2 regions of the Pseudomonas sp. MH9.3 genome follow, and region 1 is predicted to be linked to the other one. Evidence: predicted binding sites of a transcription regulator. Region 1 holds the regulator's gene; the other holds the start of a gene.
The links. Region 1 encodes sigma-54, which starts transcription at its own class of promoters, with help from an activator protein. Its sites were predicted from a motif close to ANTGGCATNNANNTTGCTNT; they were not measured.

Region 2: a site for sigma-54 is predicted at 3,528-3,547, ahead of RHM60_RS09375 (circularly permuted type 2 ATP-grasp protein). Genes of this name have one in related genera too.

The regions. Positions count from the first base shown of each region.
Region 1 is NZ_CP133785.1:4,704,094-4,711,092, forward strand. Features, by position in the region: gene RHM60_RS20845 (hypothetical protein) at 1-330, shown strand, start outside; gene RHM60_RS20850 (superoxide dismutase) at 332-943, shown strand; gene RHM60_RS20855 (ZIP family metal transporter) at 977-1,870, shown strand; gene RHM60_RS20860 (HPr family phosphocarrier protein) at 1,896-2,168, opposite strand; gene rapZ (RNase adapter RapZ) at 2,185-3,042, opposite strand; gene ptsN (PTS IIA-like nitrogen regulatory protein PtsN) at 3,045-3,500, opposite strand; gene hpf (ribosome hibernation-promoting factor, HPF/YfiA family) at 3,510-3,815, opposite strand; gene RHM60_RS20880 (RNA polymerase factor sigma-54) at 3,892-5,385, opposite strand; gene lptB (LPS export ABC transporter ATP-binding protein) at 5,570-6,295, opposite strand; gene lptA (lipopolysaccharide transport periplasmic protein LptA) at 6,295-6,828, opposite strand; gene lptC (LPS export ABC transporter periplasmic protein LptC) at 6,815-6,999, opposite strand, start outside.
Region 2 is NZ_CP133785.1:2,186,217-2,193,215, forward strand. Features, by position in the region: gene RHM60_RS09365 (cytochrome c) at 336-1,142, shown strand; gene RHM60_RS09370 (transglutaminase family protein) at 1,168-1,971, opposite strand; gene RHM60_RS09375 (circularly permuted type 2 ATP-grasp protein) at 2,086-3,495, opposite strand; gene RHM60_RS09380 (ribonuclease E inhibitor RraB) at 3,896-4,237, opposite strand; gene RHM60_RS09385 (hypothetical protein) at 4,452-4,688, opposite strand; gene RHM60_RS09390 (START domain-containing protein) at 4,792-5,397, opposite strand; gene RHM60_RS09395 (YkgJ family cysteine cluster protein) at 5,439-5,693, opposite strand; gene RHM60_RS09400 (translation initiation factor 2) at 5,853-6,326, opposite strand; gene RHM60_RS09405 (PLP-dependent aminotransferase family protein) at 6,431-6,999, opposite strand, start outside.

The sequences.
Region 1 (6,999 bases):
GCGCAAGTGTTGTTCGAACGCTGGGCGGATGCCGACGAAGCGGTGGCGGCCTGCGTCATTTCCCATCACAACCTGGCGGACCTGCACCTGCGCCTGAACCAGCCTGAGGAAAGCGCCGAATACCTCTGCGCGGTCCATCAGCGCCTGTTGCAGACCATGCAGGACCCGCGTCTGCCGCCGCAACTGCGTGAGGCGGCATTGCGCCAAAGCAGCAAAACCTACGTCGAACTGCTGAATTTCATCAGCGATCACGGTGAATACCCACGCACTCATCGCCTGCTGGGCGGTGCCGCGGTGCAACCGACCCCGTCTCAATACGGAGCACATTGATATGAGTTACACCTTGCCTGCCTTGCCCTACGCCTACGATGCCCTGGAACCGCACATCGATGCGCAAACCATGGAAATCCACTACACCAGGCACCATCAGACCTACATCAACAACTTGAACGCTGCGGTTGATGGTACTGAGTTTGCCGACTGGCCGATTGAAAAGCTGGTGTCCAGCGTCCAGCAGTTGCCCGAGAAGTTGCGCGCTGCGGTGATCAATCAGGGCGGGGGCCATGCCAACCACTCGTTGTTCTGGGCCGTCATGTCGCCCAAAGGTGGCGGCAAGCCCGAAGGCGCACTGGGCAAGGCGATTGATCAGCAATTGGGCGGCTTCGAAAGCTTCAAGGAGGCATTCACCAAAGCCGCGCTGACCCGCTTCGGCAGCGGTTGGGCCTGGCTGAGCGTTACTCCGCAAAAGACCCTGGTGGTGGAAAGCAGCGGTAATCAGGACAGCCCGCTGATGAACGGCAATACCCCGATCCTGGGTCTGGACGTTTGGGAGCATGCGTATTACCTGCTGTACCAGAACCGCCGCCCGGAATACATCAACGCCTTCTACAGCGTTATCAACTGGCCCGAAGTGTCTGCACGCTATCAGGCCGCTGTGGGCTGACATTTATCTCCATAACAAGACCTAAGGCCGACTATGGGTACTGGAACACTGGCGATCAGCAGCGTGCGATTGTTTCGCTATGCGTTTGGCTCGCTGCTGCTGCTGGCAGGCACTGCATTGCTGGTGGCCCACGGGCTGGCCTGGCTGGACCTGGAACCGCGCATCCTGCGTGCCCTGCAGGGCGGTGCGCTCTGCGCGCTCGGCACAGCTTTGGGCGCGGTGCCCGTACTGGTAATCCGGCGCATGCCGGTGGCGTTGAGCGATACGCTATTGGGCTTCGGGGCGGGGGTGATGCTGGCTGCGACCGCCTTTTCGCTGGTGGTGCCGGGTATTTCCGCCGCCGAAAGCCTGGGGCTTTCGCCTTGGGCCGCCAGTGGCCTGATCAGTTTCGGCATCATGCTGGGCGCATTCGGGCTGTATCTGGTGGATCGCAAGGTTTCCGGCACCAGTCCGGAGATGTTGGTGGGCACACCGGATAAACCGGTCATCCCGCCTCGAATCTGGTTGTTTGTATTTGCCATCATCGCCCACAACATTCCGGAAGGTATGGCGGTGGGGGTGTCCGCCGGCGGCGGCATGCCGGATGCCGACAGCCTGGCGATGGGCATCGCGCTGCAGGATGTGCCGGAAGGACTGGTGATCGCGCTGGTACTGGCGGGAGCAGGTATGTCGCGGGTCAAGGCGTTCCTGATCGGCGCCGCTTCAGGCCTGGTGGAACCGGTGTTCGCCGTGCTCTGTGCCTGGCTGGTCACCCTTGCAGAAGTGCTGTTGCCATTGGGCCTGGCATTGGCTGCGGGCGCGATGCTGCTGGTGGTGACTCACGAAGTGATCCCCGAGTCGCGGCGCAATGGTCACGACAAGCTTGCCAGCCTTGGGTTGTGCCTGGGGTTTTGCTTGATGATGGTGATGGACACTGCCCTGGGTTAGGCCGCGCTGCTACTCAGGTTGGCGGTTATTCACCTTCGTCAAACTTGTTGTTGATCAACTCCACCAAGGCTGCCATCGCTTCATCCTCCTGCTCACCTTCGGTTTTCAGATGAATCGTGGTGCCCTTGCCCGCAGCCAGCATCATCATTGCCATGATGCTTTTGCCATCGACCATCGACTCCGGTGTACGCCCGGCGCGGATCTGGCAAGGAAACTTCCCGGCAACGCCGACGAATTTGGCCGAAGCCCGGGCGTGGAGGCCCAGCTTGTTGATAATTTGAATTTCCAGAGCGGGCATCGCGGAGGTGTTCCTTTCAGCTTAGGTCGCGGTGGCGGACCTGAACGTTCTTGAGGGTTTGCTGCAGCACCAGGCCAAGACGTTCTGTCAGGTAGACGGAGCGGTGGTGACCGCCGGTGCAGCCGATGGCTATGGTGACATAAGCGCGATTGCTCGCGGCAAAGCGCGGCAGCCATTTGAGCAGGTAGGTGGAGATGTCCTGGAACATATCCTCCACATCCGGTTGCGCGGCCAGGTAATCGATCACCGGCTGATCCAGACCGGATTGTTCGCGCAACTCTGGCTTCCAGTAAGGATTGGGCAGGCAGCGCACGTCGAACACCAGGTCGGCATCCACCGGCATGCCGCGTTTGAAGCCAAATGACTCGACCAGAAAGGCCGTACCGGGCTCAGGCTGATTGAGCAGACGCAGCTTGATGGCGTCGCGCAGCTGGTACAGGTTCAGGTTGGTGGTGTTGATCTTGAGGTCGGCCAGATCAATGATCGGCCCCAGCAGCGTGGTCTCGTCTTCGATGGCCTCGGCCAGCGAGCGGTTCGGGCTGCTCAGCGGGTGGCGCCGGCGGGTTTCGGAGAAACGCTTGAGCAGCGTCTCTTCGTCGGCGTCCAGGTACAGCACATCACAATGAATATGCTTGCCGCGCACTTCTTCGAGCAGTTCAGGGAACCGCGAGAGGTGGCTGGGCAGGTTGCGTGCATCAATCGAAACGGCGACCAGCGGTTGCGCCAATTCGGTATGGATAAGCGCGCGTTCGGCCAGTTCCGGCAGCAGGCCGGCGGGCAAATTATCGATGCAATAAAAACCGCTGTCTTCAAGCACATTGAGTGCGGTGCTTTTACCCGAGCCGGAGCGGCCACTGACAATGATCAGGCGCATGGTTATTGCTCGTCCAGCACAACCTGATACAACGCCTCATTGCTGCTGGCGTTGCGCAGTTTATGACGTACTTCCTTGCGGTCGAGCATGCTGGCGATCTGCCGAAGCAGTTCCAGGTGAGCATCGGTGGCCGCTTCCGGGACCAGCAAAACGAAGAGCAGGTCGACCGGAGCGCCGTCGATGGCATCGAAATCAATGGGTCTTTCCAGGTGCAGCAAGGCGCTGACCGGTGTGTCGCAGCCTTTGAGTCGGCAGTGAGGAATGGCGATGCCGTTGCCAAAACCGGTGGAGCCCAGTTTTTCACGGTCGATCAGGGCCTTGAACACGACCTGCTCATCCAGCTCGGGCACTTCCCGGCTGATCAGGTTGGCAATGTGTTCGAGGGCTTTTTTCTTACTGCCTCCCGGCGCGTTCACCAGGGAACGGCCGGGGGTCAGGATGGTTTCAAGTCGGATCATGGGGGGGAGTTAACGACCTGTACCTTGCATCAGGTGCAGATTCTTTTCCTTATGCTTTATGAGTTGGCGGTCGAGCTTGTCGTAGAGCGAGTCAATCGCCGCGTACATGTCTTCGTGTTCCGCATTGGCGACGAGCTTGGCATTCGGTACGTGCAGGGTGGCTTCGATTTTCTGCTTGAGCTTGTCGACCTCCATGATGACCTGCACATTGGTGATCTTGTCGAAATGCCCCGCAAGCTTGTTCAGCTTGCTCTCGGTGTATTCACGCAGGGGCTTGGTGACTTCCAGCTGGTGTCCACTGATGTTGACTTGCATACAGCTTCTCCTTCGTTGCCAGTGCATAAAGCGACAGGCGAAAAGCGCCTGCCACTGGAACGCTGTGGCCCGCCCGTCACATCAACCGCTTACGCTCGCTGGAAGGCGCAATCCCAAGGGATTCGCGATACTTGGCGACGGTTCGACGGGCGACCTGAATGCCTTGTGCCTCCAGTAAACCAGCGATCTTACTGTCACTCAATGGCTTTTTCTGATTTTCCGCGGCAACCAGTTTTTTGATGATTGCGCGAATCGCCGTGGACGAGCATTCGCCGCCTTCGGAGGTGCTGACGTGGCTGGAGAAAAAGTATTTCAGCTCATATATACCCCGCGGGGTATGCATGAATTTCTGTGTGGTGACCCGCGAAATCGTCGATTCGTGCATGCCCACCGCTTCCGCGATATCGTGCAGCACCAGCGGTTTCATCGCTTCGTCGCCGTACTCCAGGAAGCCGCGCTGATGCTCGACGATCTGGGTGGCCACTTTCATCAGGGTTTCGTTGCGGCTTTGCAGGCTCTTGATGAACCAGCGGGCTTCCTGCAACTGGTTGCGCATGAAGGTGTTGTCGGCACTGGTGTCGGCGCGGCGCACAAAGCCGGCGTACTGCGGGTTGACCCGCAGGCGCGGCACGGATTCCTGGTTCAACTCCACCAGCCAGCGCTCGTTGTCCTTGCGGACGATCACGTCGGGGACCACGTATTCGGCTTCGCTGGATTCGATCTGCGAGCCCGGCCTCGGGTTGAGGCTCTGCACCAGCTCGATGACCTGGCGCAGTTCATCTTCCTTGAGCTTCATGCGACGCATCAGCTGGCTATAGTCACGGCTGCCCAACAGGTCGATGTAGTCGGTAACCAGGCGCTGGGCTTCAGCGAGCCATGGCGTCCTGGCGGGCAATTGACGCAATTGCAGCAGCAGGCATTCACTGAGGTTGCGCGCACCGATACCGGCGGGCTCGAACTGCTGGATACGGTGCAGGACGGCTTCAATCTCGTCCAGCTCGATATCCAGTTCGGGGTCGAAAGCCTCCAGAATTTCGTCGAGCGTCTCGTCCAGATAGCCCTGGTTGTTGATGCAGTCGATCAGGGTGACGGCGATCAGGCGATCAGTGTCGGACATCGGCGCCAGGTTCAGCTGCCACAGCAGGTGGCTTTGCAGGCTCTCGCCGACGGAGGTGCGGGTGGTGAAGTCCCACTCGTCATCATCATTGCTGGGCAAGCTGCTCGCGCTGGTCTGGTAGACATCTTCCCAGGCGGTGTCCACGGGCAGTTCGTTGGGAATGCGTTCGTTCCAGTCGCCTTCCTCGAGGTTGTCCACCGTGGGGGCAGTTTCCTGATAGGAGGGTTCCTGCACGTCCGGGTTGGGTTTTTGCTCGATGTTGTCGGCCAGTGGGTCTGCATTATCGAAGTCGTCGCCTTCTTCCTGGCGTTCGAGCATCGGATTGGACTCCAGGGCCTCCTGGATTTCCTGTTGCAGGTCCAGGGTCGACAATTGGAGCAGGCGGATGGCCTGTTGCAGCTGCGGTGTCATCGTCAGCTGCTGGCCCATTCTCAGGACTAGCGATGGTTTCATGGCAGGGGCTTAACACCTTATTCGCCGGCGCAATGCGCCATCCACGACAGGGCGCGCGAGCGCCAAACATAAGCAAATTATATGCCTGATATCAGGTGCTTTGCCTAGAGCGCGATGACAATAAAAATACTGAAGTTTTCATTGACTCGCGCGCTCGTCGGCGAACGCCCTGATACCACCGTGTCTACAGGCGGAACTCGTGACCCAGGTACACTTCCTTGACCAGTTCGTTGGCCAGGATAGTCGCCGAATCGCCTTCGGCGATCAGTTGGCCATCGTTGACGATATAGGCGGTCTCGCAGATATCGAGGGTCTCACGGACGTTGTGGTCGGTGATCAGCACACCGATACCCTTGGCCTTGAGATGATGGATGATCTGCTTGATGTCGCCGACCGAAATCGGGTCGACGCCGGCAAACGGTTCGTCCAGCAGGATGAACTTGGGTGCCGTCGCCAGGGCGCGGGCGATTTCCACGCGGCGACGCTCACCACCGGACAGACTCATGCCGAGGTTGTCGCGAATGTGGTTGATGTGGAATTCCTGCAGCAGGCTTTCCAGCTCCTGACGGCGGCCGTCGCGGTCGAGTTCCTTGCGGGTCTCGAGGATCGCCATGATGTTGTCGGCAACCGACAGCTTGCGGAAAATCGACGCTTCCTGTGGCAGATAGCCGATACCGGCGCGTGCGCGACCGTGCATGGGCTGGTGGCTGACGTCGAGGTCGTCGATCAGCACACGCCCCTGGTCGGCCTGGACGAGGCCCACGATCATGTAGAAGCAGGTGGTCTTGCCGGCGCCGTTGGGGCCGAGCAAGCCGACGATCTGGCCGCTGTCGATCGACAGGCTGACGTCGCGCACGACCTGACGGCTTTTGTAGGCCTTGGCCAGATGCTGGGCTTTCAGGGTTGCCATTACTCGGCCTTCTTCTTCGGCTGGATAACCATGTCGATTCGCGGACGGGGTGCAGTGACCTTGGAGCCATTGGCGCGACCGGCGTTGGCGATCTGCTTCACGGTGTCATAGGTGATTTTTTCACCTTCCGTGGAGTTGCCATCGGGGCTCAGCACCTTGGCCTGGTCGATCAGCACGATGCGATTCTGCTGGGCGTGATACTGGATGGTCTTGCCGTAGCCCTTCATCGGGCCGGTATCGGCAGGGGCCTGCTTCTGCTCGAAGTAGGCCAGGTTACCCACCGACGTCACCACGTCGATGTCGCCAGCCGGGGTGCGGGTGAGGGTCACCGTGTTGCCGGTGATCTTCATCGAGCCCTGGGTGATGATGACGCCGCCGGTGTAGGTTGCGACGCCTTGCTTGTCATCGAGCTGAGCATCGTCAGCCGAGATGTGGATCGGTTGCTGGCTATCGTTCGGCAGAGCCCAGGCGCTCACGCTTCCCAGTGCTGCGCCCAGACCGAGCAAAATAGGGAGAGTTTTAACGAGCCTCATACTGTCCTCTTACGTTCGATAGCAGGTGTATCCTGCTTTCTTTCAAATACGCTTTCATTCCCTTGCCAGTCGATACACCGCCAGCGCCGTCGATTCTAACGTCTTGCTCGGTCTGCGCATATTGCCTTTGTGGGAATACGGTCATGCGACTGCTGGTAATGATGGTGTCGC
Region 2 (6,999 bases), 2.5 Mb from region 1:
AATGTCACGCCAGATTGCGATACTGAATTCAACGGCACGCATTTGACGCTCAGGAATAACAACAAAAGGCAGTCAGCCATGTTCAAACATTCGAAAGTACGTCAGGCGGGACTTATTCTTTTCGCCACCACATTGATTTTGATCCTGCCCAATTTAACCAAGGTTATCGGGTAACGATCCGAGCCACGAGTTCTGTGCACCCACCGCATCAGAATTACAGTTTTTGACAGCACCTGCGAGGCATTGCGCATAGCGATCCCGTTGCAGGGGCTGTCTTTTTACATGCTGATTTCCGCTATCTTGCAGGTCATCGCCACTTGAAAACGGACTCACTGTTGAAAACGATCCTTGCGCTGTTCGCCCTGCTGCTCAGCGTGCCAGCCGGCGCCGCGCAATTGACCATCGAACTGGACCACACCAGCAAGACCTGGCAGACCGCCGAGCTGCTCGAACACCCGGATGCGCAGACGGTGCACATCATTGATGACGTTTCCTACAAGCGCGACATGACGTATCGCGCAGTGCCGCTGGCGGTACTGCTGCCGGGGCTTGCGCCGCAGAGTCATCTGCAGGCGGTCGCCCTGGATGGGTTTGCGGCCGAACTCAGCGCCGCGCCCCTGCTGGAAACAACCGGCGCCCGCGCCTGGCTGGCGGTGGAAGACCCGGCCCACCCCTGGCCGCCCCTGACGCCAGGCAAACCTGGCGCCGGGCCTTTTTACCTGGTGTGGACCGACCCGCAGGCGGGACCGATCAGCCCGGAGCAGTGGCCGTTTCAGGTTTCCCGGATCAAACAGTTGAAGACCGTGGCCGAGCGTTTCCCGGCGTTATTGCCCGACCCGAAGCTGGCGGCGAATGATCCGATCAACCAGGGCTTTGCGCTGTTCCAGAAAAACTGCCTGGCCTGCCATCGGCTCAATGGCGCCGGGGATGCAGAGGTGGGCCCGGACCTGAATATTCCCTACAGCCCCACCGAGTATTTCAGCGGCGATTTTCTCAAGCACTATATTCGCGACCCGCAAAGCGTGCGGCACTGGCCACAGGCGAAGATGCCGGCGTTCGCCGCCAATGTGTTGCCCGACAGCGAACTGGATTTGCTGGTGGGGTATTTGAAGCACATGGCCGGGCGTAAATCCCAACCCTGAGTTTTATGTTGTGGGAACAGTGCGATCATTGTTGCTGCACAGCGATCACCGGCGTCGGCATCACCAACACCTTGGCGTGCATCTGCTCATGCCCGCCGCCCCGGCGCATGCCGCGCACCGGGCACGCGTCGAGGTAGTCCAGGCCCACCGCCAGCTTGAGGTGCCGCTCCGGCCGCGCCATCTGGTTGGTCACGTCAAAGCTGTACCACGCGCCTTCCAGCCAGGCTTCGGCCCAGGCGTGACTGGCCAGGTGCGTGCTATCTTCGCTGTATAAATACCCCGACACATAACGCGCCGGAATCCCCAGGCTGCGCGCGCAGGCCAGGAACGCGTGGGTATGATCCTGGCACACGCCCGCCCCGCCAGCGAAGGCCTGGGCCGCGCAGGTATCGACCTCGGTGGCGCCGGGCGTGTAAACCATGGTCTGGTTGAGCGCGTGCATCAGGTCGATCAACGCGCTGCGGTCACGACGTTGGTGACAGTGCTGGTCGGCAAAGCCGCGCAGAGCCTCGTCCGGCTCGGTCAGGCGGGTGCAGCGCAGGAAAGGAAATGCCGACTGGCCCTCGTGCTCGGCTTCACGCAGCTCGTCGATATCCACCTGGCCGCGAGCACGGATAACGATTGCATCGTGGGGTTCATCCAGGGTCAGCACATGCAGGATATTGCCGAACGGGTCGACCTGGGCGCGCACCGGGCGCGGCAGGTCGAGCTGCCAACTGATGACCTGCTGGCGCTCGCTGTCGTGGGGTGTAAGGCGCAGGTACTGGATGCTGGCGCGCACCTGGTCTTCGTAGTGGTAGGTGGTTTCGTGACTGATGGAAAGTCTCATGGGGCCTCCGTGCAGGAACCGTAAATGGCGTCGCCCAACTGGCGCACCGAGGGGATGAAGGTGGCGTGGAGGTTTCCCCGCAGGTGGTGCAAGGCAGCTCGATTCAACATGGCATCAGTCCTCCACCACCCAGGTGTCCTTGGTGCCGCCACCCTGGGACGAGTTGACCACCAGCGAGCCCTCGCGCAGCGCCACACGCGTCAAGCCGCCGGGCACCACGCGGGTTTCCTTGCCGGACAGCACGAACGGGCGCAGGTCGATATGGCGCGGGGCGATGCCGTTGTCGACGAAGGTCGGGCACGTGGATAAACACAGGGTCGGCTGGGCGATATAAGCGTGGGGCTTGGCTTTGATGCGTGCGCGAAAGGCTTCGATTTCGGCGGCGCTGGATGCCGGCCCGACCAGCATGCCGTAGCCGCCGGAGCCCTGGGTTTCCTTGACCACCAGGTGCGGCAGGTTGGCCAGCACGTGGGACAATTCGTCAGGCTTGCGGCATTGAAAGGTTGGCACATTCTTCAGGATCGGTTCTTCATCCAGGTAAAAACGGATCATCTGGGTAACGAAGGGGTACACCGACTTGTCATCCGCCACGCCAGTGCCAATCGCGTTGGCCAGCACCACATTGCCACAGCGATAGGCCGCGAGCAGACCGGGCACACCGAGCATGGAATCGGGGTTGAATGCCAACGGATCGAGAAACGCGTCATCAAGGCGACGGTAGATCACATCCACAGCCTTGGGGCCGTCGGTGGTGCGCATGAACACGTGGTCATCGCGCACGAACAGGTCGGCGCCTTCCACCAGCTCAACGCCCATTTCCCTGGCCAGGAACGCGTGTTCGAAGAAGGCGCTGTTGAAGCGTCCCGGAGTCAGTACCACAACGCTGGGGTTGTCGATGGGGCTGGCGCTCTTGAGCGTGTCGAGCAGCAGGTTGGGGTAATGATCGATCGGTGCAATGCGCTGGGCGGCAAACAGTTCGGGAAACAGGCGCATCATCATCTTGCGGTCTTCGAGCATGTAGCTGACACCGCTGGGTGTACGCAGGTTGTCTTCCAGTACGTAATAAGTGCCGTCGCCATCGCGTACGAGATCAACCCCGGAGACGTGTGAATACAGGTCACGGTGCAGATTCAGACCCTGCATGGCCAGTTGGTATTGCTCGTTGGCCAGTACCTGTTCGGCGGGAATGACGCCCGCCTTGATAATGCGCTGTTCGTGATACAGGTCGGCAAGAAACAGGTTCAGCGCCTTGACCCGCTGGATGCAGCCGCGCTCGACAATCTGCCATTCACTGGCCGGAATGCTGCGGGGGATGATGTCGAAGGGAATCAGGCGTTCAGTGCCTTGCTCGTCGCCATAGAGGGTGAAGGTGATACCCGCACGGTGAAACAGCAAATCGGCTTCGCGCCGACGCTGGGCCAACAGTTCGGGCGGGGTCAGCGCCAGCCAACGGGCGAATTCGCGGTAATGGGGGCGTACCTGCCCTGCCCCGTCGTACATTTCGTCGAAATAAGTGCGGATCATGCCGAACTCCTTGTCACCCGGACACGAGCACTATCGCAAGGCCCGTGCCAGCGGCATAAACACTTGAACATCAGTGAGTTGAATGGCCGCCGGGATCTGCCAGCACCGTCCTGGTGCACAGAATACCCAGCGCATGGCCGCCTGCTTCATCGCAAGGCGGCGTTTTACTATCAACAGCATAGTCAGACTTGATTTCACTGCGCGGCGCAAGCTGCGGATAATCGCCAACATCTGCTGAACAGGACGCGTCCTACAGTTTCAGCGCAACGATCTTCCCTTTAGGCCACCCGACTTGGGTGGCTTTTTTTTGCTTTCGAAAAACCCGCGCAGCGTTTTCCCACGGCACAAACAAAATCGGCCGACCCAAAGGTCAGCCGATACGCTGTGCTTGTGCAGACGGCTACATGGGTAACCCACGCACCTCCTGCTTGACGCCCCATCCTTCAATGATCCCGCCCAACGGCTCGACCACCGCTTCAAAGTCCTGCTCGAAGTCTCCTATGCCGTCGTAGGTGGCTGACATGATCTTGCTCAATTCCAGATACCAGGCGCCGTCATCGCGCGCGCTGACCTGGGCATTCAGGGACTCGCCGCGAAACTCACCCGCCGCCCTGCGCGCCCGTTCTTCATCCGGGAAAATCGCGTAGAACTCGATGGGGTGAAACCGTGAAAAGTCAAAACCGCCTTCTTTCATGCGGCGTAGGACGTGGGTGCTGATGTCTTCTTGATAGGCTGTGCTCATGAAACGTCCTCCTAAAACCGATGGATAGACTTTCCGTGCCTCCCGAAGCCCGCGCGCTGCTGGCGCGAGCACCACGGCAATGACTGCACCGCAGGGAAAACAAGCATGTAGCTGACAAGACCAGTACCTAGCGAATCATTCGCTGATCTCGCTTGCAGAGTAGCGCGAAGCTATCACCTCCACCAGAGGGGCTGCACTGGCAAACAGGGAATGTTCAGGCGGCGGGCGAAATGTCGAGGATCTGGATACTGTTCTGGTCTTTGAGGATCTTGACCGTAGGCTCCGGCTTACGGCCCTCAAGGTCGTTGAGGTCGAGTTCGGCGGCGACCGGCACGAGTTTGTTGCGAATCATGTGCGCCGCATCTTCGAGGCTGGGCTTGTGGTCGCAGTCGAACTGCTCCACGGCCTGCACACCGTGATCGTTAACGAAGGTAATTTGCCACATTTGCATCGGTGCCTCCTCGATAAAACCCATGTGTGGGCTCACATCCATCTGGACCTTGAGGGCTCGTCAAACGTTCCACTCAAGGCCACAGGCACCTGATCGACAGCGGTTATTTCTCGGCGTGTTCCTTGAGGGCTTTCAAGGTGTTGAACGGCGCGTCCACCACGAACTTGTTGGCCAACCAGGAGGGCACGCTGCCGCCCGGCTCCGTGTGCACCTGATAGGTGACCTCGGTCTGGTTATCGCCCTTGGGTACGAGCTTCCAGAAACCCTCGACCTGCGCCACGCGCACGTAGCCTTTTTCTTCCGGCTTGTAGGTCGGCACGCCCTGCAATGTGCGCGTTATACCGCCATCGGCGTTTTTGGTGGTGGTGATGTGGGTGTAGGAATCACGGTCAGTCACCGGGAACGGTGCGTTGAACTGGGTGTAGGTCCAGGCCTCATCGCCCTTCTTGTCCACCAGCTTCTGGGATTTGCATTCGTGAATCCATGAACAGGCAGCGGCGACGTCTTCCTGCAGGGCCTGGATTTTCGCCACGGGCGCCTTGATCAGGGTGACACCGCGATAGGCCTTGTACTTGGAGCCGGCAACCTCGCTCAGGGACACTTTGATGCCGTCTTCGTCCTTGGCCACCTGCCAGTCCTCGGCCTGCGCGGTGGCCGCGAACAACACCGTGAAACCGCACAGCACAGCCATTCGTTTCAGCGAACCCATCGTTGTATTCCTTATTGTTGAAGTTCCGAGAGTAAAGCCCATCAAGCCGCCGTCATCTGTTCCCACCAGCCGATCAGCCGGATTGCATCAGCCTGGTCGGTGCCGCACACCTCCAGATCCGCCTTGAAGTCACTGCACACCGCCGGGCGCTCGGGCTTGCCGAACAGCTGGCATAGCTGTTCGACCGACAGGTGCAGGCAGCGTTCGCCCGCCGGCTTGCCCTTGGGCATTCCGGGTAATGGCGAACTGATAGAGGGGGCGATGCAGCAAGCACCACAGCCTTCACGGCATTTCATGACCGGCAGGTCCTCGACGACTCAATGGGATGGCGGAGCTAGGGTACGCCCCTGAACAACCGTTTTAAAACGGTCCAACGAGGGTTTTTCACGGAAAAGACAAGTGACTGACCAGTCCGCGACAAATGGTCGATCCAGCGCCTCACATGTGCGCAATAGTTATTGCTTGAATTCGAAATCCAGCGCCGCACCTTCAACATCACGGCGTTCTTCGTTGCGCAGTTGCAGCTTCATCTCATTGCTGAGCAAGCGGCCGTTGATCTGAAACGCGCTGTTATCGGTGGGCTTGTCGCCGAACATCGGCGGTAGCAGCGGTACGCTTTTGGGCTTGGGCATGGTACCGATAGGCTGTAAATGCCTGACCATGTCGGACGGCAGCGACAGGTCCAGTTGTGCCGGTGGCAGTTTAGTCTGGGCAACCTCACGAGCTGATCTGGATTTTTTTCTGGCCGAGGCGCGCTTTTTCTTGGCGACCGTGGCTTTCCTGGCCTCTGCCGTTTTTTTCGTGGAGGCCGCCTGTTCGGCACTTGGCGCAGACCTGGTGTCCGATACGGGCGCGGCCGCCATTAAGACGCCGACATTGCACAGCGTTAACAGGCCAATCATCCCTACAGCGCGAAAAATCGAATTCATATCGCCAACAGCATTAACGGCAGAAGGCCATATGCTCGCTTGTTGTGCGCAGCATGACAAGCGCGGCAATCACACCCGTGCAGGAATTGTCCCGGTTCTGCGCCTCAGAGACCGGCGCTGGTCTCCTGGCATAATTGGCTGGCCAGCATCCCCAGGGTCATCAGCGCCCGCTCTGCTTCGCGGTTCCATGGCGTGCCACAGTTGAGCCGAATGCAATGGTTGAACTGTTCTGTATTGCTGAAGATCAGCCCGGGCGCAATGCTGATGCCCTGTTGCAGGGCGCGCACATGCAACTCCTGAGTATTGACGCGCCCCGGCAAGCTGACCCACAGGATAAAACCGCCGGTAGGCCGGGTCATCTGCGTGCCTTCAGGAAAGTACTGCTGCACTGCCAGCTGGAAAGCGCTGAGGTTCTTGCGGTATTCCTGACGGATGTAGCGCAGGTGGCGGTCATAGCCACCGTTCTCCAGGTATGCGGCGACGCCCATCTGCGTGACGCTGCACGCCGAATGGGTACTGAACATCTGCAGGCGCTGGATCTCCTGCTGATATTTACCGGCAATCATCCAGCCAATGCGCACACCGGGCGACAGCGTCTTGGAGAAGCTCGAGCAGTAAATGACCCGGTCCAGGCGGTCATAGGCTTTCAGCGCCTTGGTGCGGCCCAGTTCGA